DNA from 4 places in the Methylobacterium sp. EM32 genome. Region 2 is predicted to be linked to each of the others. Evidence: predicted binding sites of a transcription regulator. Region 2 holds the regulator's gene; each other region holds the start of a gene.
What was found. Region 2 encodes PhoB, which activates phosphate uptake and scavenging genes when phosphate is short. Its sites were predicted from a motif close to TGTCATNNANCTGTCAT; they were not measured.
Positions count from the first base shown of each region.

Region 1: a site for PhoB is predicted at 5,215-5,231, ahead of ABZT49_RS33515 (ExeM/NucH family extracellular endonuclease). Genes of this name have one in related genera too.
Region 3: a site for PhoB is predicted at 4,826-4,842, ahead of ABZT49_RS04025 (esterase-like activity of phytase family protein). Genes of this name have one in related genera too.
Region 4: a site for PhoB is predicted at 2,013-2,029, ahead of phnF (phosphonate metabolism transcriptional regulator PhnF). Genes of this name have one in related genera too.

Region 1 is NZ_JBEXZS010000268.1:9,054-16,461, forward strand. Features, by position in the region: gene ABZT49_RS33515 (ExeM/NucH family extracellular endonuclease) at 1-4,979, opposite strand, end outside; gene ABZT49_RS33520 (TRAP transporter substrate-binding protein) at 5,424-6,455, opposite strand; gene ABZT49_RS33525 (MaoC family dehydratase N-terminal domain-containing protein) at 6,532-7,386, opposite strand.
Region 2 is NZ_JBEXZS010000005.1:23,272-30,679, forward strand. Features, by position in the region: gene ABZT49_RS01100 (GcrA family cell cycle regulator) at 486-1,004, shown strand; gene phoB (phosphate regulon transcriptional regulator PhoB) at 1,279-1,980, opposite strand; gene phoU (phosphate signaling complex protein PhoU) at 2,051-2,770, opposite strand; gene pstB (phosphate ABC transporter ATP-binding protein PstB) at 2,854-3,666, opposite strand; gene pstA (phosphate ABC transporter permease PstA) at 3,694-4,602, opposite strand; gene pstC (phosphate ABC transporter permease subunit PstC) at 4,637-5,611, opposite strand; gene pstS (phosphate ABC transporter substrate-binding protein PstS) at 5,904-6,941, opposite strand; gene ABZT49_RS01135 (hypothetical protein) at 7,372-7,408, shown strand, end outside.
Region 3 is NZ_JBEXZS010000024.1:2,110-9,517, reverse strand. Features, by position in the region: gene ABZT49_RS04045 (CHASE3 domain-containing protein) at 1-882, opposite strand, end outside; gene ABZT49_RS04040 (PAS domain S-box protein) at 1,379-3,895, opposite strand; gene ABZT49_RS04035 (SelT/SelW/SelH family protein) at 3,953-4,258, opposite strand; gene crcB (fluoride efflux transporter CrcB) at 4,314-4,685, opposite strand; gene ABZT49_RS04025 (esterase-like activity of phytase family protein) at 4,887-7,382, shown strand.
Region 4 is NZ_JBEXZS010000017.1:12,359-19,766, reverse strand. Features, by position in the region: gene ABZT49_RS03070 (ABC transporter substrate-binding protein) at 1-775, shown strand, start outside; gene ABZT49_RS03065 (hypothetical protein) at 788-1,027, opposite strand; gene phnF (phosphonate metabolism transcriptional regulator PhnF) at 1,246-2,010, opposite strand; gene phnG (phosphonate C-P lyase system protein PhnG) at 2,111-2,584, shown strand; gene phnH (phosphonate C-P lyase system protein PhnH) at 2,584-3,171, shown strand; gene ABZT49_RS03045 (carbon-phosphorus lyase complex subunit PhnI) at 3,177-4,295, shown strand; gene ABZT49_RS03040 (alpha-D-ribose 1-methylphosphonate 5-phosphate C-P-lyase PhnJ) at 4,292-5,179, shown strand; gene ABZT49_RS03035 (GNAT family N-acetyltransferase) at 5,172-5,642, shown strand; gene phnK (phosphonate C-P lyase system protein PhnK) at 5,639-6,412, shown strand; gene phnL (phosphonate C-P lyase system protein PhnL) at 6,412-7,128, shown strand; gene ABZT49_RS03020 (alpha-D-ribose 1-methylphosphonate 5-triphosphate diphosphatase) at 7,147-7,408, shown strand, end outside.

The sequences.
Region 1 (7,408 bases), on a different contig from region 2:
CCGGGATTGGCCGCGAGCACCCGGTCGACCTCGGCATTGATCTGCTGGGCGAGCAGCGCGATCTCGTCGCGGCCGGTGAAGCCGTCGAGCGTCACGTTGCCGAGCGTGGTCAGCAGCGGCTCGAGCTGGGTCGTGGCGCCGATGAAGGCGATCTTCTCGCCGTTCTCGGTGATGATCGTCGACTTGGCGATCTTGTCGGCGCCGGTGCCGGTCTGGGTCGAGGTCGGGCCGGTCTGGGCGAAGGTGGCGGCGTCGCCGTCCTGGTGGACGAGGCCCGAGAGGGCCGATTCGCGTGAGAAGTTGAGGTTCGTCGACAGGTAGGGGAACTGGGCCCCGATCCAGGTATCGTCGGAAGCCCCCGGGCTCGAGCCGAGATTGGCGGCGATGATGTTGGCGACCTCGTTCGGGCCGGAATCGAACTCGTGGTTGCCGAACACCGCGGCCTGGACGCCGATGATGTTCTGGATCGTGATGTCGGCCCGGCCGGGCGAGGCGGTGAGGCGGCTATAGGCGTTGGCGCCCGACAGCCCGTAGAACTGGTTGTAGATGCCGTTATAGGTCGCGTTGAGCTGCGGATCGGCGCCGGCGATGAAGAACGGGCTCGGGATCCAGCCGTCCCCGGTCGAGAGGGTGATCGAGTTCGGGGTCGCGCCCTCGAGCTTGTCGACGATCGCCGCGAAGTTCGGCGCCCGCTGAGTCGCCAGGAGACCGGCCTCCCAATCGGAGGCGTGCAGGATCTGGAGCGTGTAGGTCATCGGGGCAGCCTGCTGGGTGGTGAAGTCGAGCTGGTCCTGCGCGAGGCCCGCGAAGGCGTTGCCGGCCGTGTCGGTGATCGCGCCCTTCGGCACGACGACGTCGTAGGCTTTGCCCGCCTTGAGGTCGGCGCTCGGGTTGATCGTTACGGTGTCACCCGAGACGGTGACCTGCGTGGTGTCGGTGACCGCGATGGTGCGGATGTCGCCCGCCCCGTCGGTGAGGGTGATCGAGCCGGTTCCGGTCTTCACCGCCTCGCTGAAGCGTAAGGTGATGGTGGCGCCGGGCGCGACGCCGGTGGCGTTGTCGCCGGGCGTGGCGGAGACCAGCGTCGGGGCGGTCTGGTCGAGCTTGAGCCCGACGAGGATCGGGTCGTGGTCGGATTCGCGCGCCGCGACCCGGCCGTCGAAGTACGAGGCCGGCCGGCCGAAATCGAGGTTGTAGTCGATCGCGTCCGCCTCGTCGGCGTTGACGTGCCACTCGGTCACGCCGGTGACCTGCCCATTCAGGCTGGTGTTGACGAAGGCGTGGTCGAGGGCGCCGTAGGCCCCGTCGAAGACGTAGGAATACGGGTTGGCGAGTCGGTCCTCGGCGAGGTTGGTGAAGCCCCCGGCCTTGATCGTGTCGAGGGCGTCCTCCTTGAGGTAGGCGTTGAAGTCGCCGAGCAGGATCGTGTCGGAATCCTGCGTGCCGGTCGGCTTCGTCGCTAACCACTCGGTCAGCGCCTTGGCGGCGAGCTCGCGCTGCTGCTGCCACGCGCCCTGGCCGTCGCCCTGGTCGGCATCGGCCCCGGTGCCGCTGCCGCTCTTCGACTTCAGGTGGTTGATGACTGCGGTGAAGTCTTCGCCCGTCGCAGTTTCCCGGAAGGTCACCGCCAGGGAGGCGCGGCTGGTGTTCACCCCGTTGAAGACGTGGCCGATCGTGCTCTGCTGCAGCAGCGTGGGATCGAAGCGCGCGACGTCGGCGTCGTCGAGCGTCTCGATCGTGGTGTCGAGCGCGACGCTGACCTTGGACGGCTTGTAGATGAAGCCGACCGCGATGGCGTCGCCGCCGAGGAACTGGCCGTTGGCGAGCTGGCTGCCTGGATTGATAGAGGCGTAGGTGCCGGCCCCGGCCCGGGCGTTGAGCTGGCCGACGAGGTATTCGAGCGCGTTGCCCGGGTTGCCCGGCTGGAACTGGTTCTCGAGTTCCGTGAGGCCGAGCACGTCGGCGCCCGTGCCGATCAGCGTGGTGACGAGCTTCTCGGTCTGGCGCGCCAGCTCCTCGCTGGTATTGGCCCCGCGGGGCTGCTGGCCGATCGCGGTGAGCGCGCTCGACGAGGCATTGAGTCTGGTGAAGTAGTTGAGGACGTTGAGGCTGCCGACCTTCAGCGTGCCCCCGACCGCGTCCGGCGTCGCGGGGCGCGGGTTGGCCTTGGTGAAGGTGTTCGAGCCGTCCTCGATCGACCGCACCCGGAAGGCGTTGGACGGGCCGTAGCCGAGGGTCCCGGTGAGCCCGGTCACGGTGTCGCCCATCCGCGGGGCGGTGGCGGTGGCGTAGGTCGGACCGAAGCCGTCGAGAGTCTCGATCGGCAGGTTCTGGGTGTTCAGCCCGTCGTCGTAGGTGATCGAGCGCGCCGCCGTCTGGGCGAGATAGGCCGCGTAGGCTTGCGAATTCGGCTCGAATTCGTTGGTGAAGGTCTCGGGCCGCCCGCCCGCCGCGAGGCGGATCTCGTTGAAGCGGTCGAGATTGAACTGCTCGGAGATCGTGAGCGTCTGGGGGAAGCGGACCAGCATCCCTTCGTAGCGCTCGAGATCCGGTTGCGCGGTGGTCCCGGTGCCGACGACACCTGCGGCCGGCAGGGTCACGTCGACGGCCAGCGCCTTCACCTCGGCCGCCGAGAGGGCGCTGGCCTGCACGACCTGGATGCCGGAGGCGGCGTTGACCGTGAGCTGCGTCTCGCCGTTGAACTCGGTGACCGTGCCGGTGACCCGGACCCGGTCGCCCTCGTTCACGTCGACGAGGCGGTTGCCGGTGCCCTCGTAGACGAACAGGCCCTCCGAGGTCAGCGGGTTCGAGTCCTGATCGGCCTTCTCCTCCTGGAGATAGAAGCCGCCGAGGTTGCGCTTGGCGTCCGCGTCGCCGTTCTGGAAGTCGCCGACCACGATCGCCTCGACCGTGACGGTCCGGCCGACGAGGGGGCTGGCACTGCCGCTGCCCTGCACCGCCGAGATCAGGGTGACGTCGTCGTTGAGGATGGTGCCGGTCGCGGTCGCGTTGCCGGCGGCCAATGCGGCGGTGATGCCGGCCTGGTTCGAGGAGGCGCTGCGCAGGGCCAGCGAGAAGGTCTCGTTCGGCTCCGGCGTGGCGTCGCCCTGCACGGTGACGCTGATCACCGCCGAGGCGGCGCCCGCCGGGATCGTGCCGGCGATGATGAGCGGCAGGGCGGGGCTGCCGGCGAAGTCGGCGGAATTCGCCGGGCTCGCGCCGATGCCGCCGAGTTCGGCGGTGAAGGCGACCGCGCCCAGCGTGCCGTTCGTGCGCTGCACCGTGAAGCTGAGGGTCGTGGTGCCGCTGTCGCCCTCCGGGCGGCTCACGGTGAGGGAATCGGCCGCGAAGAAGACCTCCTGCGTCGCGCCCTGCGGCAGCGCCGCGTAGAGGGTCGCGCCGCCATTCGCCACCTCGTTGGCCGAGACCACCAGGTTGGTGCCGGTCGGGTTGCGGTCGGCGGGGATGAAGGTCAGCACCTCCGGGCCGAGATCCGCGGCCGAGCCGGCCAGTGGGGGCACGTAGGAGACGTAATTCGCGTTCGCCGGATCGGTCACGTCGTAGACCAGGATGCCGCTCTGGCGCTCCAGGCCGACAAAGGCGTAGGTGCGCCCGTTGACCGTGCCGACCGTGATGCCCTCGGGCTCCGGCCCCTTGTTGTCGGAGCGGTCGTCGGGGGTGTTGGCGACGGTCTGGTCGTTGTTGAAGCGCTCGGGGGCGATCTGGGCGAAGATCTTCTCGAATTCGCCGCCTGTCTCGCGCACCTTGGTCAGCGTGCCGTCGGCGTTCTGGCGGAAGATCGAGATGCCGCGGCCGCCGAGCGTGGTGAGCCGGTCGATGACCCCATCGCCGTCGGTGTCGCCGGTGCGCAGCAGGACGTTGAGCCGGGCATAGGCCGCGTTGGACTTCAGCGCCTGCAACTCGGGCGTGAGCCGGCTGTTCGGCACCGCGCTCAGGCGCGCGACGTCGCTGGTGTCGTCGGCGCCGCCGATGACCCGCTGGTCGCCCTCGTTCGCCGTGACGAAGTAGGTCGCCCCACCCGTCGTGAACGACGCGATGCTGTCGGGCTGCAGCAGGCCATAGATCGGGGTGTTGGCCGGGGTGCTGGCGATCCGGATCGAGGCGGTGCCGTTCGGCCCGTCGCGGTCGGAGGCGTCGAACTCGTTGCCGGGCAGCGCGTGGTCGACCGCGCCCAGCGGCTGGATCGCGATCGGCGCCGTGCCGGGGTTGGCGAGGTCGATCACCGCGACGCCGTTCACCTCCTGCAGCGTGACGTAGGCGAAGCGGTTGTCGGGCGAGATCGCGATGTATTCGGGCTCGATATCGGCCGCGGCCGTGGTGCCGGGCGTGATCGCGAGCCCGCGGGCGCGCAACGTCGCCTCGGCGCCGTTCAGGCCCTCGAACCCGACCGTGGTGAGGACCGAGGCGCCCGCCGCCCCGCCCGAGACGTCGATGATCGAGATGCCGCCGACCGGGTTGCTGGCGGCGCTCGCCTGCTCGCCCTCGTTCGCGACGAGGAGGCGGGTGCCGTCGCGGTTGAACACCAGCTGGTCGGGCCCGACCCCGACGGTGAGCGAGCGCAGCAGCGTCCCGTCGGCGTTGAACAGCGCGACGCGGCCCGCCGCGTCCCCGGTCGCGTTGGCGTAGGCCACCGCGACGAGGCCGTTATGGACCGCGACCGAGTTCACCGCGCCGTATTGCTCGAGCCCCGACAAAAGGATCTCGCCGGATTTGCGCAAGCTGCCCGCGGCGTCGAGTGCGACGATCTCGATCCGGTTCTCGTTGGTGTTCTGGACGTAGAGCCGGCTGGTCGAGGAATCGTAGGCCACGACCTCGGCGTTCGGCGCCACTTGCGTCGCCGCATCGTTGGTGGTCGCGTAGGCCCCGAGGCGTACGAGCTGGAGCGCGTTGGTGGCGGTCGGCGGAGTCGTGGCAGTCGCCCCCGACAGGCCTTGGAGCGAGGGCGCGGCGTCGAAGATCATGGTGCCGTTGACAAGCGTGGTGGCCATGGGGTCCAGTGTCTCCGGGCGCGCGGGAAGAGCGGCGGCGCACGGACGAGCGCCAGCCTTCAGCGCGAAGCTGTTAGGGCTTGAAGAGTCAGGGCGCGCGGCGGCACTGGGCTCGCCCGCGATCGTTCGACGTGTCGGACCGAGTCGGGCGAGTCTGCCTTGTTACAGCATGTGTCGGACTGTGTTCGCTCTGTATGGGCGTTCTGCGACAGTCCTGTGAAAGTTGCCGAAGTCACCGGCAGTCCTGCTTCCGGGACCGTGGCAGCCAGGAGCCTTTGGATCGTTCCCCGGCAAAATATCGCCCCGGATCCAGCCCGTCACGACGTCGCCGCCACGAAAGAAACCCCGCCGTCGAGGCTTCGACGGCGGGGTGCGATCGTCAGATCGGTTGGTCGGTGAGGCCGGGATTGCCGCCTACTGCGTCCCGCCCTTCGCCTCCTTCTGGAACTCCTCGATCACGTCCTTGCCGACGCGCTTGGCCATGTCGGCGGTGACCGGCTCGAGCGCCGCCTTCCAGGCCGCCTTCTCGTCGGCATTGAGCGTGATGAAGGTGGTCTTGCCGGACTTCTTCATCTCCTCCAGCGCGTCGGCATTGTCCTTGTCGGCGACCTCGTTGGCGTAGGACGTGGCTTCCTTCATCGCCTTGTCGAGCTCGGTGCGGATCTCCGCCGGCAGGCCGTCCCAGAACTTCTTGTTGGTGATCACCGCGTAGCCGATATAGCCGTGATCGGACAGCGTGATGAACTTCTGCACCTCGTGGTGCTTCTGGGTGAACATGTTCGAGGGCGTGTTCTCCGAGCCGTCGACCACGCCGGTCTGCATGCCCTGGTAGACCTCCGAGAAGGCCATCACCTGCGGGATCGCGCCCAACGCCCGGAACTGCGCCTCCAGCACCTTCGAGGACTGGATCCGCATCTTCAGGCCGCGGAAATCCGCCGGCATCTTCAGCGGCTTGTTGGCGCTCATCACCTTGAAGCCGTTGTCCCAGTAGGCGAGCCCGGTGATGCCCTTCGATTGCAGCTTGTCGAACAGCCGCTTGCCAAGCGCCCCGTCGGTGACCCGGCGCAGGGCCGCCTTGTCGGGCAGGATGTAGGGCAGGTCGAAGACCTCGAACTCCTTGGCGCCGAGCGGCCCGAACTTCGCCAGAGAGGGCGCCAGCATCTGCACCGCGCCGAGCTGCAGCGCCTCGACCTCCTCCTTGTCCTTGAACAGCTGCGAGTTCGGGTAGACCTCCACCTTCACTTTGCCGTTCGTGTACTTTTCCGCCAGCTCCTTGAACCGGTCGGCGCCGCGGCCCTTCGGCGTGTCGGGCGCGACGACGTGGCTGAACTTGATCACGATCGGCGCCTGTTGCGCGAGCGCGGCGCCCGACAGGAGGAGCAGGGCGGTGCCTGCCGCGACGGCGCGACGGGTGAGCGCCCGGACGGGACGGGACGAATGCGGCATGGCGTTTCCTCGTTGTCGTTGTTTGTTCGGCGGTGAACCTGACAGTTCGATCCCGGCCCCGCAATGCGCCGATCGCCTAACCCGCCCCGGTCTCCGAAATGGCCTCCGCCTCCATGTGAACCGCCCCGCCGATCGCCGTCCAGCCGCGGAACTCGCCGCCCTCCGGCCGGCCGGCCACCGCGAAGCGGGATCCCGCGATCATCGGCGCGACGCCGCGGTAGCGGAAGCGGGCCGGCACGCGGCCGAGGCGGCTGGCGGTGAGGTTGAGGAGCAGGCTCGCCTGCATCGGCCCGTGCACGACGAGGCCGGCATAGCCCTCGACCTGCGTGGCGTAGGGATGGTCGTAGTGGAAGCGGTGGCCGTTGAAGGTCATCGCCGAGTAGCGGAACAGCAGCACGGAATTCGCCTCGACCGACCATGCCTGCGCGTCGTCGGTCGGCACCGGCTTCGGCGCCGGCGCGGCGTCGCCCGGCCGGCTGGCCTCGCGGTAGACGATGTCCTGCCGGTCGCGGATCGCCGGGCCCCGCTCGGTCAGGTACTCGTGCCGCACGGTGACGAAGCAGAGCGTGCCGGTGCGCCCGGTCTTGACTGCCACGTCCGAGACGGTCTCGCGCCGCACCACCCGGTCGCCGACGCGCAAGGGGGCCAGCGTCTCGACCTCGCCGCCCGCCCACATCCGCCGCGGCAGCGGCACCGGAGGCAGGAACCCGCCCTTCGCCGCGTGGCCGTCCGGCCCGAGCGCGTCGGCCGCCGGCGTCTCGGGGGCGAGGCACCAGTGAATGGCGAGCGGCGCCTCGCCCTCCGCCACCGGGGCGAGGTGGGGACCGAGCGTCGCCCGGTACTCGGCGACGAGGCGCGGCGTCACGTAATCCTCGACCTCCCGGGTGCGGCCGATCCAGCCGCGCAGGTGGTCGATGTCGATCTCGGGCATCGGGCGCTTCCCCTGTCCTGGC
Region 2 (7,408 bases):
CCACGCTTGCCGAACAGGGGGCGTGGCGCTGCGGCCACGCTTGCCGAACAGGGGGGCGTGGCAGCGCGGCCACGCTTGCCGAAGACCGGCGGGACAACCCCCGGCTGTCGGGGACCGTTACGGCAGCGCAACCTGCGATCATGCGGCGACCCAGTATCACGGACCCTCCGGGGCGATCCGACAACCCTTTGACAAAAAACGATGATTTCCGGGCGCGATCCGGCACGGCCGCGCCGCGCGCGGCACCGGCAGCGCGACCCGGCCGGGTCCGGACCGCCGGCCGGCCGCGGGGAAAAACCGACTCGGCGGGGGGCGGACTCTTGCGCGGGTGTTAGCCCGTCCTGTAGGTTCACCCCCGTCGCCACCGCTCCAGGCGTGGCGGCGATCACCAGCAGGATCGGACGGAGTCACCGCGCGGCCGAACGGCGTGCCGCTCGCGGCTGCGTGCCGATTCCATGGGTGATGTCGGGGGATTGGAGGCGGCGATGATGGATGCGGGTCCGAGCTGGACGAAGGAACGCGTCGAGCTTCTCAAGCGGCTGTGGAGCGACGGCCGCAGCGCCAGCCAGATCGCCGCCGAGATCGGTGGCGTCTCCCGCAACGCCGTCATCGGCAAGGTCCACCGCCTCGGCTTGGCCGGGCGCATCCTGAAGGGCAACGGCACCGCGCCGACCGGTGGCCGCCGTCCGCGGGGCGAGGGCGAATCCGCGGCTGCGACCGGCGAGACCCCGTCGGTGCTGGCCCCTGCGCCGCCGGCGCTCGCGCTGTATCAGGCCGCATCCCCCACCGACACCACCGCGCTGCCGGAGAGCGTCCGCGTCACCATCATGGAGCTGCGGGAATTCATGTGCCGCTGGCCCATGGGCGACCCGTCGACGCCCGATTTCCGCTTCTGCGGCGACCGCGCCATCACCGGCCTGCCCTACTGCACCCATCACAGCCGCATCGCCTACCAGCCTGCCGCCGAGCGCAAGCGCGACCGCAAGGTCGTCGGGTTCCGCTAAAGGCCCGTATCCGGATGAACGATCCCGGAGGCGGCGTCGCGCCGCTTCCGCGCCGATCCCTTCCGACAGTTCGACGATATCGCTCGAATCCTAACGAATCCTGTCCGGCGGCAATCTGCGGGAAGTCGGGATTTGGCGGAAGCAGGCTTTTCTGGGTTTCTCGACGCCCTGACATCCACCGCGTCATTCCGGGCTCCGCTGCGCGGCCCCGGAATGACGCGGAGGGCGGAGTAACCGACAGCCGAACTCTTCTGCCCGCCGTGAGGACCCAGCCTCACGGCTCCGGCGCGAACATCTCGTCGAACGAGTAGCCGGAGCCGCGCACGGTGCGGATCGGATCAGCGTCGCGGGCGCGGTTGATCGCCTTGCGCAGGCGGCCGATATGCACGTCGACCGTGCGCTCGTCGATGTAGACGTCGTGGCCCCAGACGCCGTCGAGGAGTTGCTCGCGGGAGAAGACCCGGCCGGGGCTCTGCATCAGGAACTCGAGCAGCTTGAACTCGGTCGGGCCGAGATGCAGCTCGCGGCCGTCGCGGCGGACGCGGTGGCTGACCCGGTCGAGCTCGATGTCGCCGGCGACCAGCAGGTCGGCGACGTGGGCGGGCTTGGAGCGGCGCAGCAGCGCGCGGACCCGCGCCAGCAGCTCCGGCACCGAGAACGGCTTGACGATGTAATCGTCGGCGCCGGTGGCGAGCCCCCGCACCCGGTCGCCCTCCTCGCCCCGGGCGGTGAGCATGATCACCGGCAGCCGCTCGGTTTCGCGGCGGGCGCGGATGCGCCGGCAGAGCTCGATGCCGGAGAGGCCGGGCATCATCCAGTCGAGGAGGACGAGGTCGGGGACCTGCTCGCGCAGGCGGATATCCGCCTCGTCGCCCCGGGCGACGGCGTCGACCTCGAAGCCCTCGGCCTCGAGGTTGTAGCGCAGGAGGAGGGTCAGCGCCTCCTCGTCCTCGACGATCAGGATGCGGGTACTCATGCGGGGCACTTCGGGTGAGGTCCGGCGGCGGAGGCCCGCCGGGCGTCACGCCCGGCGAGCCTGCGAGCCATCAGGCCTCCGGCTGGGGATCGAGGGTGGCGAAGCTCGAACGGTCGTTCTTGGGACGATCGGTCGGCAGCGTCTCCCCGGTGGCGAGGTAGTGGATGGTCTCGGCGATGTTGGTGGTGTGGTCGCCGATGCGCTCGACGTTCTTGGCGCAGAACAGGAGGTGCGTGCAGAACGTGATGTTGCGCGGATCCTCCATCATGTAGGTCAGGAGCTCGCGGAACAGCGAGGTGTAGAGCGCGTCGATGCCGCCGTCCCGGGCCCAGACGTCGAGGGCGACGACGGTGTCCTGGGTGGCGTAGGCGTCGAGCACGTCCTTGAGCTGGCCCTGGACCAGCTCGTTCATGTGCTCAACGCCGACGACGATCTTCTGCAGCTGGACCTGGTCGGCGATGGCGACGACGCGCTTGGCGACGTTTTTGGCCAGGTCGCCGATGCGCTCGAGGTCGCCCGAGACGCGGATCGCCGAGATCGTCTCGCGCAGGTCGACCGCCATCGGCTGGCGCTTGGCGATGAGGAGGATGGCCTTCTCCTCGATCTCACGCTGCAGCCCGTCGAGGCGCTGGTCGACGGCGATGACGCTCTGGGCGAGGGCGGTGTCGCGGCGCAGGAGCGCCTGGCCGGAATCGGCGACCATCTTCTCGGCGATGCCGCCCATCTCGGCGATGCTGCGCCGCAGGTTCTGCAGCTCCTGGTCGTAGGAGGTGACGATGTGGTTCGACATGAGGGCTGACTCCCCGCGATGAGGTGGAGTGTGTGACGCGCCGGCCCGGCAGGTCCCGGGCCGGCGGGATGAGTCCGGGAGCCTCAGCCGAACCGGCCGGTGATGTAGTCCTGGGTCTGGCGCTTCGACGGGTTCATGAACAGCCGGTTGGTCGGCCCGAACTCGATCAGCTCGCCGAGATACATGAAGGCGGTGAACTGCGAGATGCGCGCCGCCTGCTGCATGTTGTGGGTGACGATGGCGATGGTGAATTCGCCGCGCAGCTGCTCGATCAGCTCCTCGATGCGGCCGGTCGAGATCGGATCGAGGGCCGAGGTCGGCTCGTCGAACAGGATCACCTCCGGGCGCTGCGCCACGGTGCGGGCGATGCACAGGCGCTGCTGCTGGCCGCCGGACAGGCCCATGCCGGACTGCTTGAGCTTGTCCTTCACCTCGTCCCACAGCGCGCCCTTGCGTAGGGCCTCCTCGACGCGGACGTCGAGGTCGGCCTTGCCGAGGCGCTCGTAGAGCCGGATGCCGAACGCGATGTTGTCGTAGATCGACATCGGGAACGGGGTCGGCTTCTGGAACACCATGCCGACCCGGGCGCGCAGCTCGTTGAGGTCGATCGACGGGTCCAGGATGTTGCGGCCGTCGAGCAGGATCTGCCCCTCGGCGCGCTGCTCGGGATAGAGGCTGTAGATCCGGTTGAAGGTGCGCAGCAGGGTGGACTTGCCGCAGCCCGACGGCCCGATCAGCGCCGTGACCTGGCGGTCGAGGAAGTTGAGGTTGATGTTCTTCAACCCCTTGAAGTCGCCGTAGTAGAAGTTGAGGTCCTTGACGGCGAGGCGGACCTGGGCGGACTCGTCGGCCGTGCTCTGGCCCACGACCGGCACGGCGGTGGCGGTGGCGCTCATCGGGTTGTCTCCAAGCAGGGTGTACGGTCAGCGCCCCTTCGGGCCGCTCAGGACGAGGCGGGCCACGATCGACAGGCCCAGGATGGTGACGGTGATGAGGAGCGCGCCGGCCCAGGCCATCTGGCGCCAGTTCTCGTAGGGCGAGAGGGCGAACTGGTAGATCATCACCGGCAGGTTCGCGACGCCGCCCATCAGGTTCGGGCTGAACCAGGAATTGTTGTTGAGCGCGGTGAAGAGCAGCGGCGCGGTCTCGCCGGCGATGCGGGCCAGCGCCAGCAGGACGCCGGTGACGATGCCCGACTGCGCCGCCCGCCAGGTGACGCTGCGAATGACGATCGAGGTCGGTGCGCCCAGGGCGACGCCGGCCTCGCGCAGGGTGCCGGGCACCAGGCGCAGCATGTCCTCGGTGGTGCGCACGATCACCGGCGTGGCGATGATGGCGAGCGCCACGCCGCCGGCCCAGCCCGAATAGCCGCCCATCGGCCGCACCATCAGGGTGTAGACGAACAGGCCGATCAGGATCGAGGGCGCCGAGAGCAGGATGTCGTTGAGGAAGCGGATCAGGTCGGCGAGCTTCGAGGTGCGGCCGTACTCGGCGAGGTAGGTGCCGGCGAGCACGCCGATCGGGGTGGCGACCACGATGCCGAGCGCCGTCATGACGAGGCTGCCGAGGATCGCGTTGGCGATGCCGCCGCCCTCGGAGCCGGGGCCCGGGGTCACTTGCGTGAGCAGGGTCGGCGTGAAGCCGCGCACGCCCTCGATGATGAGCATCAGCAGGATCGAGCCGAGCACCATCGCGCCGAGCGCCGTCGCGACGGTGCAGGACACGATCAGGAGCTTGTCGGCGGAGCGCCGGCTGGCGCGGACCCGGCCCCATTCCTGGGGAGCGGGCCGGGCGGGGGCGGAGCCCTGGACCGCGGCGGGGGAGGCGTTCATCGGAAGGAAGCGTCCTTGGGCAGGGGTCGGGGGATCAGGCCACCTTCGCGCGGCGCACCAGCAGCCGGGCGATGATGAGCACGATGAAGGTCACGACGAACAGGATGCAGCCGAGCGCCATCAGCGAGCTGAGCTGCAGGCCGTCGGCCTCGTTGAACTCGTTGGCGATGCGCGAGGCGATGGTCGAGCCCGGATCGAAGATCGAGGCCGAGAGGCGGTTGGCGTTGCCGATCACGAAGGTGACCGCCATCGTCTCGCCGAGCGCGCGGCCGAGGCCCAGCATGATCGCCCCGATGATCGAGACCGAGGCCTGCGGGATCAGCACGTGGCGCACGACCTCCCAGGTGGTGCAGCCGATGCCGTAGGCGCTCTCGCGCAGGACGGTCGGGATCTGGTCGAGCATGTCGCGGGTGATCGAGGCCACGAACGGCACGATCATGATCGCCAGGATGATGCCGGCGGTGAGCACGCCGACGCCGGACGGCACCTGGGCGTAGAACAGGGTGCCGACGATCGGCATCCCCTCGACTAGGTTCGAGACCGGGATCTGCACGAAGCGCGCGAAGAGCGGCGCGAAGACGAACAGGCCCCACATGCCGTAGATGATGCTCGGCACGGCGGCGAGCAGCTCGATCGTCATCGAGACCGGGCGGCGAGCCCAGCCGGGGCAGAGCTGGGTCAGGTAGATCGCTATGCCGAGCGAGATCGGCACGCCGATGACGAGGGCGAGCAGCGCCGACACGAGGGTGCCGATGATGGCGACGAGCGCGCCGTACTCCTCGCGCCCGACGTTCCAGGCGCTGGAGACGAGGAAGTTGGGGCCGAAGGCCTGGAAGGCGGGCCAGCCGCCATAGGCGATCGAGGCGAGGATGCCGGCAAGGACGAGCAGCACCAGCAGCGCCGACGCGAAGGCGGCGCCGCGGAAGATGCGGTCGCCCACGGGGCTTGGGGGGCGGCGGGCGACTTCACGCCTCGCCGCCACAGCAACGTTCTCAGACAACGCGACCATCCGGGTTTCCCTTGGAGTGAGCGGCCTCTAGCGCGCTCGGCGGATCGACGCGAGTCGGACGCGGCCCGGCGGCCGGCCAGCGGCGGGATCTCAGCATCGCTCAATCGCCGCGCGGGCCCGGGATCGGGCCGGCGGAGTGAAGAGGGCGGGTCAACCCGCCCTCCCGGGTGTCAGGCCTTGAGCCAGACACTTGGAGCACTTCACGATCGCGCTGCCATCGTGAAGCTCTCCAAGAGTTTGTTTTGCCGCATTTTCTTCGACGAACCGGTATCCACTTCGCCGGAAAATGCTCTTAGTTGCTGAGGACCGGCTTGCCGTCCTTGACGATCGTCTTCCACTCGTCCTCGACCTGGCCGACGACCTTGTCGGGCAGCGGCACGTAGTCGAGGTCGGAGGCCAGCTTGTCGCCGCTCTTGTAGGCCCAGCGGAAGAACTTCAGCACCTCGGCGGTGCGGGCCGCGTCGGCCGGGTTCTTGTGGACTAGGATGAAGGTCGCGGCGGTGATCGGCCACGCCTTGGCGCCGGGCTGGTTGGTCAGCGAGATGCCGAAGCCGGGAGCGGCCTTCCAGTCGGCATTGGCGGCGGCGGCCTGGAAGGCCTCGTCGCCCGGCATCGGGAACTGGCCGTCCTTGTTCTGGATCAGCGCGACCGGCAGGTTGTTCTGCTTGGCGTAGGCGTACTCGACGTAGCCGATGGCGTTCGGGACCTGCTTGACGACGGCCGTGACGCCCTCGTTGCCCTTGCCGCCCTGGCCGGTCGGCCAGCTGACCGTGGTCGAGGCGCCGAGCTCGGACTTCCAGGCCGGCGACACGTCCGACAGGTAGGTGGTGAAGATGTTGGTGGTGCCGGACGCGTCCGACCGGTAGACCGCGGTGATCGGCGCGTCGGGGAGCTTCACGCCCTCGTTGAGCTTGGCGATCTTCGGGTCCGACCACTTCTTGATCTTGCCCTGGTAGATCTCGGCCAGGACCTCGCCGGTGAGCTTGACCTCGCCGGTCTTTACGCCCTGGATGTTCACCACCGGGACGACGCCGCCCATCACGGTCGGGAACTGGACCAGCCCGTCCTTGTCGAGGGCCGCGCCCTTCAGCGGCGCGTCGGTGGCGCCGAAATCGACGGTCTTGGCCTGGATCTGCTTGATGCCGCCGCCCGAGCCGATCGACTGGTAGTTCAGTCCGTTGCCGGTCTCCTTGCGGTAGGCCTCGGCCCACTTGGAATAGACCGGGAACGGGAAGGTGGCGCCGGCGCCGGTGATGTCGAGGGCGAGCGCCGAGGTGGCGATCTGGGCGGTCGCGAGCCCGATGGCGAGCGCGTAGGAGAAGGGCTTCACTGGTATCTCTCCGTGTTCGGATCGGTCCGGCACGATGCGGGCGCGCTGTCGCTGGCCCGCACCCTGCGCGTCGACGGCCGGTGAGGCCGCGACCGGCTTCCCTGGTGCGCCGGATCGTGTCCCGATCGTTGCCGGGGCGTCCGCCGCAGCGCGAGGGATAAGCCCGGTGCGACGCCGGCCCTATGACGGTTGCATGACGTTGAGATGACAGACGCGGGCCGGATGCGACGGTCCGGCCCTCTCATGCGTTGGGAGGGCAACGCATGCGGCCCCTTGCGGGCCGCCACCCCAACCGACAGGACGAGCCGTCGTGCACAACCTCCATACGACGACAGAGCGAAACCGGAGCCAGGGCAGCCGCGAGGCCGGTCGTTCCGACGACCCAAAGCACGACAATCCGAGATCCGACGATCCCAGGCGCCGGGAGCTGATGGCCCTCCACGCCGAGCGGGCGGAGCTGGAGCAGC
Region 3 (7,408 bases), on a different contig from region 2:
GACCAGGATCGCCACCGTCTCGGGATCGGCCCGCTCGGCGATGGCGGTGGAGCCGCGCATGTCGACGAAGGCGATGGCCGCGTGCCGCCGCTCGCCGAGCCGCAGTCCGCCGCCCCGCTCCATGCCGCCGCCGCGCTCCAGGAGCGGCGCCAGCTCGGCGGGCAGGAAGCGCGACAGGGCGGCCCGCCGAGCCGCCTCGCGCAGGGCCATGACCGCGAGCAGCGCCATGATGCCGACCGACACGACGCTGCCGATCCCGACCATCGTCTCGATCCGGTGGGCGTGCTTCTGGTAGCCGACCAGCAGGTCGTCTTCCTGGGCGCGCATCGTCTCGATGATCCGGCGGATCTCGTCCATCTCCGCCTTGCCCTCGCCGGCCCGCACCAGGGCCAGCGCCCCGTCGCGGTCGCCGGCGCGGTCGAGGGCGAGCGTGCGGTCGAGCTCGATGAACTTGCGGGCAATGGCGGGGCGCAAGGCGCGCAGTCGCTCTTCTTGAGTCTCGACGCTGCGCAGCTCCGCTTCCAGCACCGGCAGCTCCGCGGCGATCCGGGCCTGCCCAGCGGTGTAGGGCACCAGGAAGGCCGGATCGCCGGTGAGGAGGTAGCCGCGCTGCCCGGTCTCGCTGTCGAGGAGGTCGGCCAGTACCTGCATCAGGGTCCGGTCGACCGACAGGGTGTGGGTGATGCGGTGCTGAACGCTGCTCTGCCAGGCCAGCAGCAGCCCGTTGGCGGAGCCGACGAGCAGCAGCAGGGCCGCCCCCGCGACGGTGAGCCCAGCCCGGCCGCGCAAGGGGCCGAGCCGGACGGGGCCGAGCCGCGACGAACCGAGCCGCGCGAGGAGCGGCCGACGGGCCGGGAGGCTTGGCGTCGGGTCTGCGGTCATGTCGGTCTGTCCGGCGCCGGGCGCGGACGGGCCCTCGGCTCCGGGCGATATGGGACGATTCCCGCCGGCGGCCATCGACCGGCCGGCCTACTTCGGACTGACGTGGGGTTGCTGGGGGATTGTCCGGGGAAAGAGGTGGCGTGCATTCTCTCTTCCCCCCCTCTCGTCCCGTGCGAACTGGTTCGAGAAGAAAGGCGCGATCCCTCCTCTCCCCGACAGATCCCGGGCTTGCCCGGGATCTGCAAGCGACAGACGAAGTCGGGTAAGCCCGACTTCTCGCGGGGAGAGGGCCGTGCTCCCGTTCAGGGGGCGCGGCAAGCCCGAAGGGCGAGGGTGAGGGGGTGTCTCCGGATGAGGCTCCTCCGGAGACACCCCCTCACCCTCGCTCCGGCTGCGCCTCCGCTCGCCGCGTCACCTGAACGGTGACACGGCCCTCTCCCCGCCCGCGGGGAGAGGAAAAGCCCGCGCCTTTCTTCGCCCCAGGCAGCCCCAGACCTCACGCCTGTCCCGCCGCCCGGCGCCGGGCCGGCATGCCGCCCTCCGCCCGCGGCTCCTCCCGGAGCCCGCCCGGCTCGGCGAGCGGCGCCACGATGGTGCAGACCACGCCCTCGCGCGGAAAGCTCAGGCTCACCGTGCCGTCGAGCTCGCGGGCGAGGCTGCGCTCGATTAGGCGTGAGCCGAAGCCGGTGCGGGTCGGGGGGACGACCGGCGGCCCGCCGCGCTCCTGCCAGCGCAGAGAGAGGCATCCGTCAGCGACTGTCCACGACAACGCGACTTGGCCCGCCGATACCGAGAGGGCGCCGTACTTGACCGCGTTGGTGGCGAGCTCGTGCAGCGCCATGGCGATCGAGAGGGCGATGCGGGGCGGTAGGCGCAAGGACGGCCCGTCGACCGCGAAGCGCGAGGGCGCGCCCGGCCCGTCGAGGGGGGCGAGCGCGTCCTTGACCACCTCGGCCAGCTCCGCCCCTTCCCAGCTCTCGCGGGTGAGCACGTCGTGGACGCGCGCGAGCGCGATCAGCCGCGCCTCGAAGGCGGTCTTGGCGCGCGCCGCCTGCGGCCCGTCGAGGCCGCGCAGGCTCTGCATCGCGATCGACTGCACAGTGGCCAGCGTGTTCTTCACCCGGTGGTTCAGCTCGTGCACCAAGAGGCGCAGGTGCTCCTCGGCCCGCTTGCGCTCGGTCACCTCCTGGTGGATGCCGATCACCCGCCGCGCCCGGCCTCCCGCATCGCGCTGCACGATCGCCTGGGCGCTGACCCAGCGCAGCGAGGACCCGTCCGGCCGGATCCGGAACTCGGTGCGGTACTCGGCCTCGCCCGCGAGGAGGTCGGCGAGCGCCGCCTCGATCCGGGTGCGGTCCTCAGGGTGTACCGTGCGGGTCCAGGCCTCGTGCGAGAGGGGGGCGGCTCCGAAAATCTCGGCCGAGCGGGCCGAGAGGCGGTGCTGACCCGAAGCGAGGTCGATCTCCCAGGTGCCGAGGCGCCCGGCGGCCAGGGCCAGCCGCAGGCGCTCCTCGCCCTCGCGCAAAGCCGTCTCGGCGTCCTTGGCCTCGGTGATGTCGACGTTGCAGCCGGTATAGCCGAGGAAGCGGCCGTGGTCGTCGAGGCGGGCGACGCCCTCGCACAGGATCCAGCGCGTCGCCCCGTGCCGGTCGATCACCCGGGTCGCGTGCCGGAATGGCATGCGTTTCGCGAAGGCGCCCTCGAATGCCGCCTCGAAGCCGGGCAGGTCGTCCGGGTGGATGATCTCGCGCCAGCGGCCCCCGGTCAGCGTCTCGGTCGAGCGGCCGAACAGGTAGTCGTAGTGGAGGTTGACGAAGACGACCTCGCCGACGTCGTCGGTCATCCAGATCAGGGCCGGGGCGGAATCGGCCATGTGGCGGAAGCGCGCCTCGCTCTCGCGGAGCGCGGCGAGGCTGCGGTTCTGCTGCTCGAGCGCCTGGTCGCGTTCGGCGATGCGCCGGCGCAAGCTCTGCGAGGCGTCGGCCAGGGTGTCGGCGAGCTGGCGGATCTCGCGGATCGGCGTCGAGACCCGCGGCACCGGCTGGCCGGCGGCGAGCGCCCCGCCGGCCGCCGCGAGCTGGCGCAGGGGCTCGGCGACCCGCGCCCACAGCTTCACCGCGAGCACCGACGACACGGCGAGCGCCAGGAGCCCGAACCCCCCGAAGGCCACGATCCAGTGGCGCAACGGCGCCTCGACCTGCTGCCGGGAGATGCTGGCGCCGACGGTCCAGCCCGCCGCCTTGGCGGCGGTCTCGACGTAGAGCACCGGCTGCCGGCGCCGGTCGACGCCCTCCCAGATGTCGGCGGCGCCGGTCGGGTGGCCGCGCAAGGAGGCCTGCATCGGCTGGCCGGCGAGGCCGGCATGGTCCTCCGAGCGGGCGAGCAGGAGGCCTTTGCGGTCGATTATCCCGGTGGTCCAGCCCGGCGCGAGGTCCTGGACCAGGATCTGGCGCAGCCGCTCCACCGGCACCGTGACGCTGAGCACGTAGGTCGGCACCCCTTCGATCGTCACCGGCACCGCGACGTCGTAGGTCGGCGGCCGCCCGGGCGCGCCGGCGCGGACGCCGCCGATCACCGGGCGCTTCGTCGCCAGCACCGCGGCATCCTCCGGATGCGGGTCCTGCGGCAGCGGCGCGCCGGGGGGCAGGGCGGTGTTGACGAGCTGGGTCCCGTCCCGCCGGCGCAGGGAGAGGTGCAGGCCCGTCGTCTCGGTCACCGCCCGGGCCTGGGTCTCGAAGCCACCGAGGCCCTCTTGCTTCAGCCGCGGCGAGGCCGCGAGGGTCTGCAGCACCGAGACCAGCCCGGCGATGTCGCGGTCGATGCTGAGCGCGATGCCGCGCACGCTCTCGCGGGCATCCTGCTGGAAGCGGACCCGCTCCAGGGAGGCGTAGCGGCCGAGCAGCACGGCGGTGAACAGGAGGCCCGGCCCGATCAGCGCGATCGCCAGGGCGACGAGGTAGACCTGCGTCGACAGCCCGTCCCGCCGCAGGGCGTGGAGCCGGCGGCGGATCATGCCGTGGTCCTCATGACGGTCCTGGTAGCGCGCGGGCGGCGCGGTAGGGTCAAGGCGTCAGGCCCTGTCGATGTGGCCGAGGTCGCGGCCGGGCTCGATCCGGTCGCGCACCCGCTGCTTGAGGGTCTTGATGTCGGGAAATCCCCCGTCGCGCTTGCGCTCCCAGATCAGGGCGTCGCCGCAGGAGATCGCGAAGGCGCCGCCGGTTCCGGGGATCAGCGCGACTTCGCCGAGATCGTCGCGGAACGTGGAGAGCAGCTCCTGCGCCATCCAGCCGGCCCGCAGCAGCCAGTTGCACTGGGTGCAGTAGGTGATGGCGATGCGGGGCTTCTCGGCCTCTGGACGGGGGGCTGTGTCGCTCATCTTGGAGAAGACTCCGCCTCCGATCCCCCCGCTTGTCAACCCGCGCGACGTCCGCTCACGCGAGCTGGCGCAGCACCAGGAGGCTCACGGCGACGCCCGCGATGCCGGCCGCCACCGAGACGCCGACATAGGTGAGCGCCGCCGCATGCGCGCCGCGCTCCCAGAGCAGGAACGCCTCAAGCGAGAAGGTCGAGAAGGTGGTGAAGCCGCCGAGGACCCCGGTGGTGAGGAACAGCCGCAGGGCCTGCGGTCCGCCGCCCCTCGCGGCGAACCAGCCGGTGAGGGCTCCCATCAGGATCGAGCCAGCGATGTTGATCAACATCGTGCCGAACGGGAAGCCGCTGCCCGCCCGTGCCGCCCAGAGGTTGACGCCGTGGCGCAACGCCCCGCCGAGGCCGGCGCCGAGAAAGACCACCAGGTAGCTCACGGGTCGGCCGCCTCCGTTGGGTTGCGCGCGGCTTCTGCCACGGCTTCGTCCGCAGGGCGAGGCCGCCGGCGGCGGAAGCCGCGCGCAACCGTGGCCCGCGCACCGCACCGGGTTCCATTCGGTGCCGATCGGCCACACCCTGTCACGTGACTGTCACCGACTCGCCCCATCGCTGCCGCAAAGTCAGCTTGGGGGCGAATCGTGACCACCTTCTCCATCCGCGCCGCGCTCGCGGCGGGCGGCCTGATCGCGGGCGCAGGCCTCGCGCAAGGACAGTCGGTCCAGGTGCGGGTGCCGAACCTGCAGCCCGTCGACGGGCCGGTTTCGGTGAATGCCGGCGGCACCACCCTCGTCAATCAGGGCCTCCAGGGCGTGGGCCGGCTGCCCGCTACCACCCGGGATTTCCTCGGCGATTCCCTCGGCTCGTTCTCCTCGCTCGCCGTCGACCTCGCGACTTGGCGGCACAGCGGCGAAACCTATACGGGCACGCTCTACACGCTGCCCGACCGCGGCTACAACAACCCCGACGGCGGGCTGTTCAGCGACTATGCCGGCCGGCTCAACCGCTTCTCCTTGAGCTTCACGCCTTATACCGGTTCCGCCGCCCTGCCGCAGGCGACGAGCTCGCAAGCCCAGATCACCCTGACGCCGGATGGCGGCATCGTGCTCACCGACGCCAAGGGCCAGCGTTTCAGCGGCCTCGATCCGGCGGCCGGCACCACGACCCAACTCGGCGCCGTGCTGCCCTCGGCCGCCACCGGCCCGAGCGCCGGGCGGATCAGCCTCGACGCCGAGGGCTTGGCCCGGCGCCTCGACGGTTCGTTCTACGTCAGCGACGAGTACGGCCCGAACATCTACTACTTCAACCGCAGCGGCCAGTTGCAGGGCCTGATCGGCATCCCGGCGGCGCTCCAGCCGGTGACGAACGGCCAGCTCAACTTCAACTCGATCACCCCGCCCGATACGGGCCGGCGCAACAACCAGGGCCTCGAGGCGCTGGCGCTGACGCCGGACGGGCGCGGCCTCGTCGCCATCCTGCAGAGCGCGACGCTCCAGGATTCGGGAACGAACCAGCAGCAGCGGTCGAACACCCGCATCCTCTACTACGACGTCTCCGGCACCCCGACCCCCTCGGCCCCGAGCCGCGAATACGTGCTCCCGCTGCCGGTCTACCAGCAGAACGGCAATGGCGGGGCGCCGAACCGCACCGCCGCGCAGAGCGAGATGCTGGCGCTCAACGACACCCAGTTCCTGGTCCTGTCGCGTGATTCGAACGGGCTCGGCACCGGCAATACCACGCCGATCGTCTACAAGAGCGTGCTCCTCGTCGACACGGCCGGCGCCACCAACATCGCCGGCACCGCCTATGACGGCACGACACCGATCGCCCCGAACGGCAGCTTGCGGGCCGGCCTCACCCCGGTGAAGACCACGGAGGTCGTCGACATCCTCAACCCGGTGCAGCTCAACCGCTTCGGGATGAATCTCTCCACCAACCCGGCGAGCCAGACCACGCTGCCGGAGAAGATCGAGGCGATGGGCCTCGTGCCGGTCTTGAGCGAGCGGGCGCCCAACGACTACTTCCTGCTCGTTGGCAACGACAACGACTTCCTGACCCGCCAGGGCGTCATCAACGGCCAGCCCTACGATGCCGGGATCAACAACGACAACATCCTGCTCGCCTACCGGCTGACCCTGCCGACCTATGTCGACCCGCTCTCGCTCGCGGTGATGAAGGCGACGGCGCCGACGGTGCTGCAAGGCCTCGGGGCCGGCGCGATCGGTGTCGCGACCTCGGCGACCCGCAGCGTGCAGGACCACCTCTCGGCGCTGCGCCGCAGCACGGGTCTCGCCAGCCGGGGCGCCTGGGGCACGTCGGGCCCGGCACTCTGGGTCGGGGGCGACTTCGTGTTCGCCGACCAGCCGCGCAACGGCGGCCTCAGCCTCGACCGCACCATCGCGCAGGGCTCGGCCGGCATCGACCTGCCGCTCGCCGGCCCGTGGCGGGCCGGCCTCGCGGTCGGCGGGGGCGGCTCGCTGTCGCGGCCGCAGGGCTTTCGCCAGGACCAGAGCGCCTTCACCGTCGCGGCCTATGGCGGCTATTACGGCTCGAGCTTCTACGCGCAGGGCATCGTCGGCGGCGCGCCGATCGTCGATTTCTCCGGCATCCGCCGTCCGGCCGCCTACGGGCTGACCGCGGAGGCGAAGACCTCCGGCTCGGCGCTGGCGCTCGACGGCGAGGCCGGCCTGATCCTCGACCGCGACGCATTCCGGCTGATGCCGTTCGCAGGCCTGAGCCACTATTCGGCCCGGGTCGGCTGCTTCACCGAGACGGGGGCGGCCGGCAACAACGTGGCCTATGGCGGGCTCTCCGTGCTCCAGACCACCGCCCGCTTCGGCGCCGAACTCGCCTATACGGGGTTCGGCGGGATCATCCCGTCGGTGCGGGTGGCCTATAATCTCGGCCTCGGGCCGCAGCAGAGCGCCGGCCTGTTCCGCCTCGCCAGCGTCCAGAACCCGCTGGCGACCGTCACCACGGCGATCCAGTTCCTGAAGTCCGACTTCGTCACCGCCGGCTTCGGCCTTCAGGGGAGTCTGACGGAGAACCTCGGCTGGCGGGTGGATTACCAGGCGGCGATCGGCACAAGGGCCGGGATGGCGCATGGGGTCACGGCGGGGCTGCGGTATCAGTTCTGAGGGGGGCGGGCATCTGGGTGCGGGTG
Region 4 (7,408 bases), on a different contig from region 2:
CACCTACGCGCTGTCGCACGTCTCCGGCAACGCCGCGGTGAAGAAGGGGCTCGACACCTGGGCCTTCGTCACCGCCGACTACGCCTTCGGCCACGCCCTCGAGCGCGACGCCATCGCGGAGGTGAAGCGCTCCGGCGGCAAGGTGGTCTCCACCGTCCGCGCGCCCTTCGCCACCGCCGACTTCTCGTCGTTCCTGCTCCAGGCGCAAGGATCGGGCGCCAAGCTCGTCGCCTTCGCCAATGCCGGTGGCGACACCGTCAACGCGATCAAGCAGGCGCACGAATTCGGCATCGTCCAGGGCGGCCAGACCCTGCTGGCGCTCCTCATCAACATCGACGACGTCCACAGCCTCGGCATCGAGGTGGCGCAGGGCCTGCTCCTGACCACCGCCTTCTATTGGGACCGCACGCCCGAGACCCGCGCCTTCGGCACCCGCTTCAAGGAGAAGGCCGGGCTGATGCCGACGATGCACCAGGCCGGCGTCTATTCCTCGGTGCTGCACTACCTCAAGGCCGTGCAGGCGGTCGGCACCGACGATGCCAAGACGGTCATCGCCAAGATGCGCGAGATGCCGGTCAACGACATGTTCGCGACGAACGGCCGGATCCGCGAGGACGGCCGCATGGTCCACGACATGTACTTGATGCAGGTGAAGACGCCGAAGGAATCGACCGGCGAGTGGGACCTCTACAAGCTCGTCGCCACCGTGCCGGGCGACGAGGCGTTCCGCCCGCTCACCGAGGGCGGCTGCCCGCTGGTGACGGCGGCGAAGTAGAGGCCGCGCCCGTCAGCGCACCATGTTGCGCAGGCGGCAGTACCCGCCGTTGTCCTGGTAGCCCGCCGGGCAGCGCCGCACGCAAGCGCCGGCCGCGAATTTCAGCGGCGGCCGGCAAACCTGGCCCCGGCCGAGCTGCCGGCGCTGGTACTGGTAATCCTGCGCCGGCCCGGCCTGCGCGGGCGCGGGCCAGCCGAGCGGCACCGCGGCGGCGAGGAGGAGCAGGGCAGCGAAGGTCGGACGGGTGGGCATCGGGGGCTCCGGCGAGAGGCGCGGAGGTAACTGCCTCAGGGGCAGGAAGTTCGAGGAAGTCTCTCTCTCTCTCTCTCTGAGCCTGTTCGATGGGTTCCCCCGGGTTTCACACCCTCCGTGTCATCCCGGGTTCTCGCCTTCGGCGAGCCCCGGGATGACACGGAGGGTGTCAGTATTGTCGAGCGAGGCGGTGGGGCTCTCTGTGACCAGGTGAGCTCCTACCCCTCCACCACCAGTTCCACCCGGTCCGCCGCGAACAGGCTCTGCGTCGCCTGGATCGGCATGCCCGCCGCATCGACATTGACGCTCGAGAGCACGATCAGGACCCGGCCGGGCGCGAGGTCGAGGCGGGCGGCCTCGTCGGCGGCGGCCGGGCGGGCGGTGATGCGGGTGGACAAGCGGGTGTAGTCGGCGATGCCGAATTCCGCGTAGGCGCGGGTGAGCGAGCCGAGCGCCGCATAGGCGGCCGCGAAGCCATCGAAGCGCGGCAAAGGCAGGCAGGTGCGGGCGGTCGAGAGCGGCGTGCCGTCGGCGCGGTGGATGGTCAGCAATGCGAGTATCGGCGCACCGGGGGCGATCCCCAAGGCCTCCGCGGTGCCGGGATCGGCCGGCACGCTCTCCGCCGTGATCAGGTCGCCCCAGGCCTCGCGGCCGGCCTTGCTGACGATCTCCGAGAAGCGGGTGCGCCGGCCAATCGGATAGGCGAGGCGGGGCGTCTCCACGAAGGTGCCGCGCCCCTGCGTCGCCCGCACCAGCCCGCGCTCGGCGAGCGCCGCCAGCGCCCGGCGCACGGTGTGGCGGTTGACGCCGAACCGCGCCGCCAGGGCCGCCTCCGTCGGCAACTGGCTGCCGGGGACGAGGCGACCGGCCTCGATGTCGGCGGTCAGCCCGTCCGCGATCTGGCGCCACGCCGCCAAGCCCTCGCCCCGCGCCAGGATCGTCACCGTCCCGTCCGTCACCGGACCGTCGCCGCCCGCGCTCATACCGTCATCCAAGTTTCATTTGCTCCGCCTTTGTCGGTTGTCTATACCATTAGACAACAGCGAGGCCGCACGACAGCACGGAAGCCAGCAGGCAGACCCGATGCCCGACCATACCCCATCCCCCGATGAAACGCCCGATCTCGCCGCCCGCCGCGCCGTCATGGCGCTTTGCGGCGAGGCCCGGACCGAGGAATTGCGCGACGCGCTCTTCGCACTTGGCGCCGTGGAGGCGCCCGAAGACCTGCGCCCGCCGGAGACCGGGCTGGTGATGACCCGCGGCCGCATCGGCGGCGACGGGCAGCCGTTCAACCTCGGCGAGGCGACGGTGACCCGGGCGGCGGTGCGCCTGGGGACCGGCGAGACCGGCTTCGCCTACCATCTCGGCCGCGACCGGACGAAGGCGCGGCTCGCCGCGACCCTCGACGCGCTGTGGCAGGTCCGGGAGCGGCGCGCGGCGGTCGAGGCGGCGCTCGGCCCCGTCGCGACCCGCCGGACCGAGGAGCGCTCGGCGGAAGCGCGCCGGAGCGCGGCGACGCGGGTGAACTTCTTCACCATGGCGAGAGGAGAGGATTGATGCTCGCCCGCGGCTTTGCCGATCCCGTCCACGATGCCCAGGGCATCTTCCGCGCCGTGATGGACGCGCTCGCGCGCCCTGGCACGATCCAGCCGCTCGCCACAGGCCTGGAGCCTCCAGCGCCGCTCACTCCCGAACTCGCCGCCATCGCCCTGGCGCTGGCCGATGCCGATGCGCCGCTCTGGCTCGACCCGGCGCTCGCGAAAAACCCGGCCGTGGCGGGTTTTCTTCGCTTCCACACCGGCGCGCGCATCACCGCGGATCCGCTCGACGCCGCCTTCGCGCTGGTCTCCGAGCCCGCCGCCTGCCCCGATTTCAACGCCTTCGCGCAAGGCACGCCGGCCTATCCGGACCGCTCCGCGACCCTGGTGCTGGCGGTCTCCGACCTCTCGGATCGCGCGGGCTGGCGCCTCGACGGGCCGGGCATCCGGGGGAGCGCACTCCTCTCCGCCGCGCCGCTGCCGGCGGACATGCACGACCGGCTCGCCCGCAACCACGCCGGCTTCCCGCAAGGGGTCGACCTGATCCTCGCCGCGCCCGGCCGCCTCGCGGCCCTGCCGCGCTCCACCCGCGTCACCGGAGGCTGATCGCCATGTACGTGGCCGTGAAGGGCGGCGAGGCCGCCATCGCCAACGCGCACCGGCTGCTGGCCGAGACCCGCCGGGGCGACACGCGCGTCCCCGAATTGTCGGTGGCGCAGATCCGCGAGCAGATGGCGCTCCTCGTCGACCGGGTGATGACCGAGGGCTCGCTGCACGATCCCGACCTCGCCGCGCTCGCCCTCAAGCAGGCGCGCGGCGACCTGATCGAGGCGGTGTTCCTGGTGCGGGCCTACCGCACCACCCTGCCCCGCTTCGGCGCCTCCGAGCCGGTCGAGACCGGCGCGATGGCTTTGCGCCGGCGCATCTCCGCCACCTACAAGGACCTGCCCGGTGGCCAGGTGCTCGGCCCGACCTTTGACTACACCCACCGGCTGATCGATTTTTCGCTCGCCGCCGAGGGCGAGGCGCCTTTGGCCGAGGAGGCCGAGCCGCTGGCGGATGCCGCCCACGCCCCGCGGGTCACCGACCTGCTGGGCCAGGACGGCCTGATCGAGCCCTCCACCCCCGACGACGGCACCCCGCCCGGCGACCTCACCCGCGAGCCGCTCGACTTCCCGGCCGACCGGGCGCTCCGCCTCCAGGCGCTGGCGCGGGGCGACGAGGGCTTCGTCCTGGCGCTCGGCTACTCGACGCAGCGAGGCTACGGCCGCACCCACCCCTTCGTCGGCGAGATCCGGGTCGGGACGGTGGCGGTCGAGTTCGTGCCGGAGGAGCTGGGCTTCGCCGTGCCCCTCGGCGAGATTGCCCTCACCGAGTGCCAGATGGTCAACCAGTTCCACGGCAGCGCCGAGGTGCCGCCCCAGTTCACCCGCGGCTACGGCCTCGCCTTCGGCCAGAGCGAGCGCAAGGCGATGGCGATGGCCCTCGTCGACCGGGCGCTCCGGGCGGAAGAACTCGGCGAGCCGGTCGGCGCCCCGGCCCAGGACCAGGAATTCGTGCTGGCGCATTGCGACGCGCTCCAGGCGACCGGCTTCGTCGAGCACCTGAAGCTGCCGCACTACGTCGACTTCCAGGCCGAGCTGGAACTGGTGCGGCGCCTGCGCGCCGAGCACGCCGCGAAACGCGCGGCGCCCGATTCCGAGACCGAGATGAAGGAGGCCGCGGAATGACGACCGCCAGCCCTGAGACCGGCTACAACTTCGCCTATCTCGACGAGGGCACCAAGCGGATGATCCGCCGGGCGATCCTCAAGGCGATCGCGATCCCCGGCTACCAGGTGCCCTTCGCCTCGCGCGAGATGCCGATGCCCTACGGCTGGGGCACCGGCGGCGTGCAGGTGACGGCCGCGATCCTGGGGCGCGCCGACGTGCTCAAGGTCATCGACCAGGGCTCGGACGACACCACCAACGCGGTCTCGATCCGCGCCTTCTTCGCCCGCACGGCCGGCGTCGCCGTCACCACCCGCACCCGGGAGGCCACGGTGATCCAGACCCGCCACCGCATCCCGGAGGCGCCGCTCGCCGAGGGCCAGGTCCTCGTCTACCAGGTGCCGATCCCCGAGCCCCTGCGCTACCTCGAGCCGCGGGAGACCGAGACGCGCCAGCTCCATGCCCTGTCGGAGTACGGGCTGATGCATGTCAAGCTCTACGAGGACATCGCCCGCCACGGCCACATCGCCACCACCTACGCCTATCCGGTCGAGGTCGCGGGCCGCTACGTCATGGACCCCTCGCCGACCCCGAAATTCGACAACCCGAAGATGGACGACAGTCCGGCCCTCCAGTTGTTCGGCGCGGGGCGCGAGAAGCGGATCTACGCCGTGCCGCCCTACACGACGGTGCGCAGCCTCGACTTCGAGGACCATCCGTTCCGGGTCCAGCGTTTCGACAAGCCTTGCGCGCTCTGCGGCGCCGAGGGCGTCTATCTCGACGAGGTGCTGCTCGACGATGCCGGCGGGCGGATGTTCGTCTGCTCGGACACCGACCATTGCGAGGAGCGGCGCGCCGACGGCCATGTCGGGACCGGCGGCGTCGAGGAGGTGGCGCGTGTCTGACGTCGTCGTCCGCCGGGCGAAGAAGCCCGACCTGCCGGCCGTACTCGGCCTCTACGGCGAGTTGAATGGCGGCCGGGTCGCCACCCTGCCCCAGGCCGAGGCCCTGCTCGCCCGCCTCGACGCCTATCCCGATTACGGGCTCTACGTCGCGGAAACCGGCGGCCGGATCGTCGGCACCTTCTGCCTCGTGATCCTCGACAACATTGCCCATTGGGGCATGCCCTCCGCCCTCGTCGAGAGCGTGGTGGTGGCGGAGGCTGAGCGCGGCACCGGCCTTGGCCGGCGGATGATGCGGGAGGCTGGCCGGCTCGCCGCCGAGAAGGGCTGCTACAAGCTCGCCCTGTCCTCGAACGTCGACGCCAAGCCCGCCCATCGCTTCTACGAGAGCCTCGGCTTCGAGCGCTACGGCTACAGCTTCCGCCTCGATCCCCCCTTCACCCGCGACGCGGAGGAGACCGCATGAGCGACGCCCTGCTCCAGGCCCGCGGCCTGACCAAGCATTACGGTGCCCGCACGGCCTGCGCTGACGTCTCGTTCGACCTCGATCCCGGCGAGGTGCTGGCGATCGTCGGCGAGTCGGGCTCCGGCAAGTCGACGCTGCTCTCGCTCATCGCCACCGAACTTAGCCCCGATTCTGGCAGCGTCGCCTACCGGATGCGCGACGGGGGCATGCGCGACCTCGCCGCGTTGAGCGAGGCCGAGCGCCGGGCCCTGATGCGGACCGACTGGGGCTTCGTGCGCCAGGACGCGGCGAAGGGCCTGCGCATGGCGGTCTCGGCCGGCGGCAATGTCGGCGAACGGCTGATGGGCGCGGGTGCGCGCCACTACGGCAACATCCGCGGCACGGCGCTCGACTGGCTCGCCAAGGTCGAGATCGCCGCCGACCGGGTCGACGACCCGCCGACGCGGTTCTCCGGCGGCATGCGCCAGCGGCTCCAGATCGCCCGCAACCTCGTCACCGGCCCGCGCCTGGTGCTGATGGACGAGCCGACCTCGGGGCTCGACGTCTCGGTCCAGGCCCGCCTCCTCGACCTGATCCGCGGCCTCGTTTCCGAGCTCGGCCTCGCCGTCATCATCGTCACCCACGACCTCGCGGTGGCCCGCCTCCTGTCGCACCGGGTGATGGTGATGCGCGCCGGCCGGGTGATCGAGACCGGCCTCACCGACCAGGTGCTCGACGATCCCCGCGAGCCCTACACCCAGCTCCTCGTCTCCTCGGTGCTCGCCGCATGATGCCCGATCGAAACCTCCCCGCCCTCCAGTTCCGCGACGTGGCCAAGACATTCACCCTGCACCTGCGCGGCGGCGTGCAGCTGCCGGTGATGGCGGGCGCCGATCTCGCCGTGTATCCGGGCGAGTGCGTGGTGCTCGGCGGGCCCTCGGGCGCGGGCAAGTCCTCGCTCCTCAAGATGGCCTACGGCAACTATCGCTGCGACCGGGGCGAGATCCTGGTGCGCGACGGCGAGGACCGCATCGACGTCGCCTCCGCCTCGCCCCGCGAGGTTCTGAGCTTGCGCCGCCGCACGATCTCCTACGTGTCGCAATTCCTGCGGGTGATCCCGCGGGTCGGCGCCCGCGAGGTGGTGGCCTCCGCCGGCCGCGAGGGCGGCTTCTCCGCCGATCTCGCGCTGGCCCGCGCCGAGGAGCTCTTGTCCCGCCTCAACCTGCCGGAGCGCCTGTGGGACCTGCCGCCCGCGACCTTCTCGGGCGGCGAGCAGCAGCGGGTCAACATCGCCCGCGGGCTGATCGCCGAGCAGCCGGTCCTGCTCCTCGACGAGCCCACCGCCTCCCTCGACGCGCGGAACCGCGCCGTGGTGGTGGAGCTGATCCGCGCCCGCCAGGCCGCCGGCGCGGCTTTGCTCGGCATCTTCCACGACACCGACGTGCGCGAGGCGGTGGCGACCCGGGTGGTCGACGTCACCGCCTTCGCGCAGAAGCACGCGGCCTAATAAAATAAGGGGACCTCCATGCACGACCGGATCCTCGAGAACGCCACCCTGGTGCTGCCCGACCGGGTCCAGCGCGGCTGGCTCGCCATCGTGGATGGCCGCATCGCCGAGATCGGCGAGGGCCGCGCGCCCGAGCGCGGCCTCGACCTCGACGGCGACCACCTGATCCCGGGCCTCGTCGAGCTGCACACCGACCATCTCGAGAGCCACTACGCCCCCCGCCCGAAGGTGCGCTGGCATCCGCTCGGCGCCGTGCTCGCCTACGACGCGCAGATCGCGG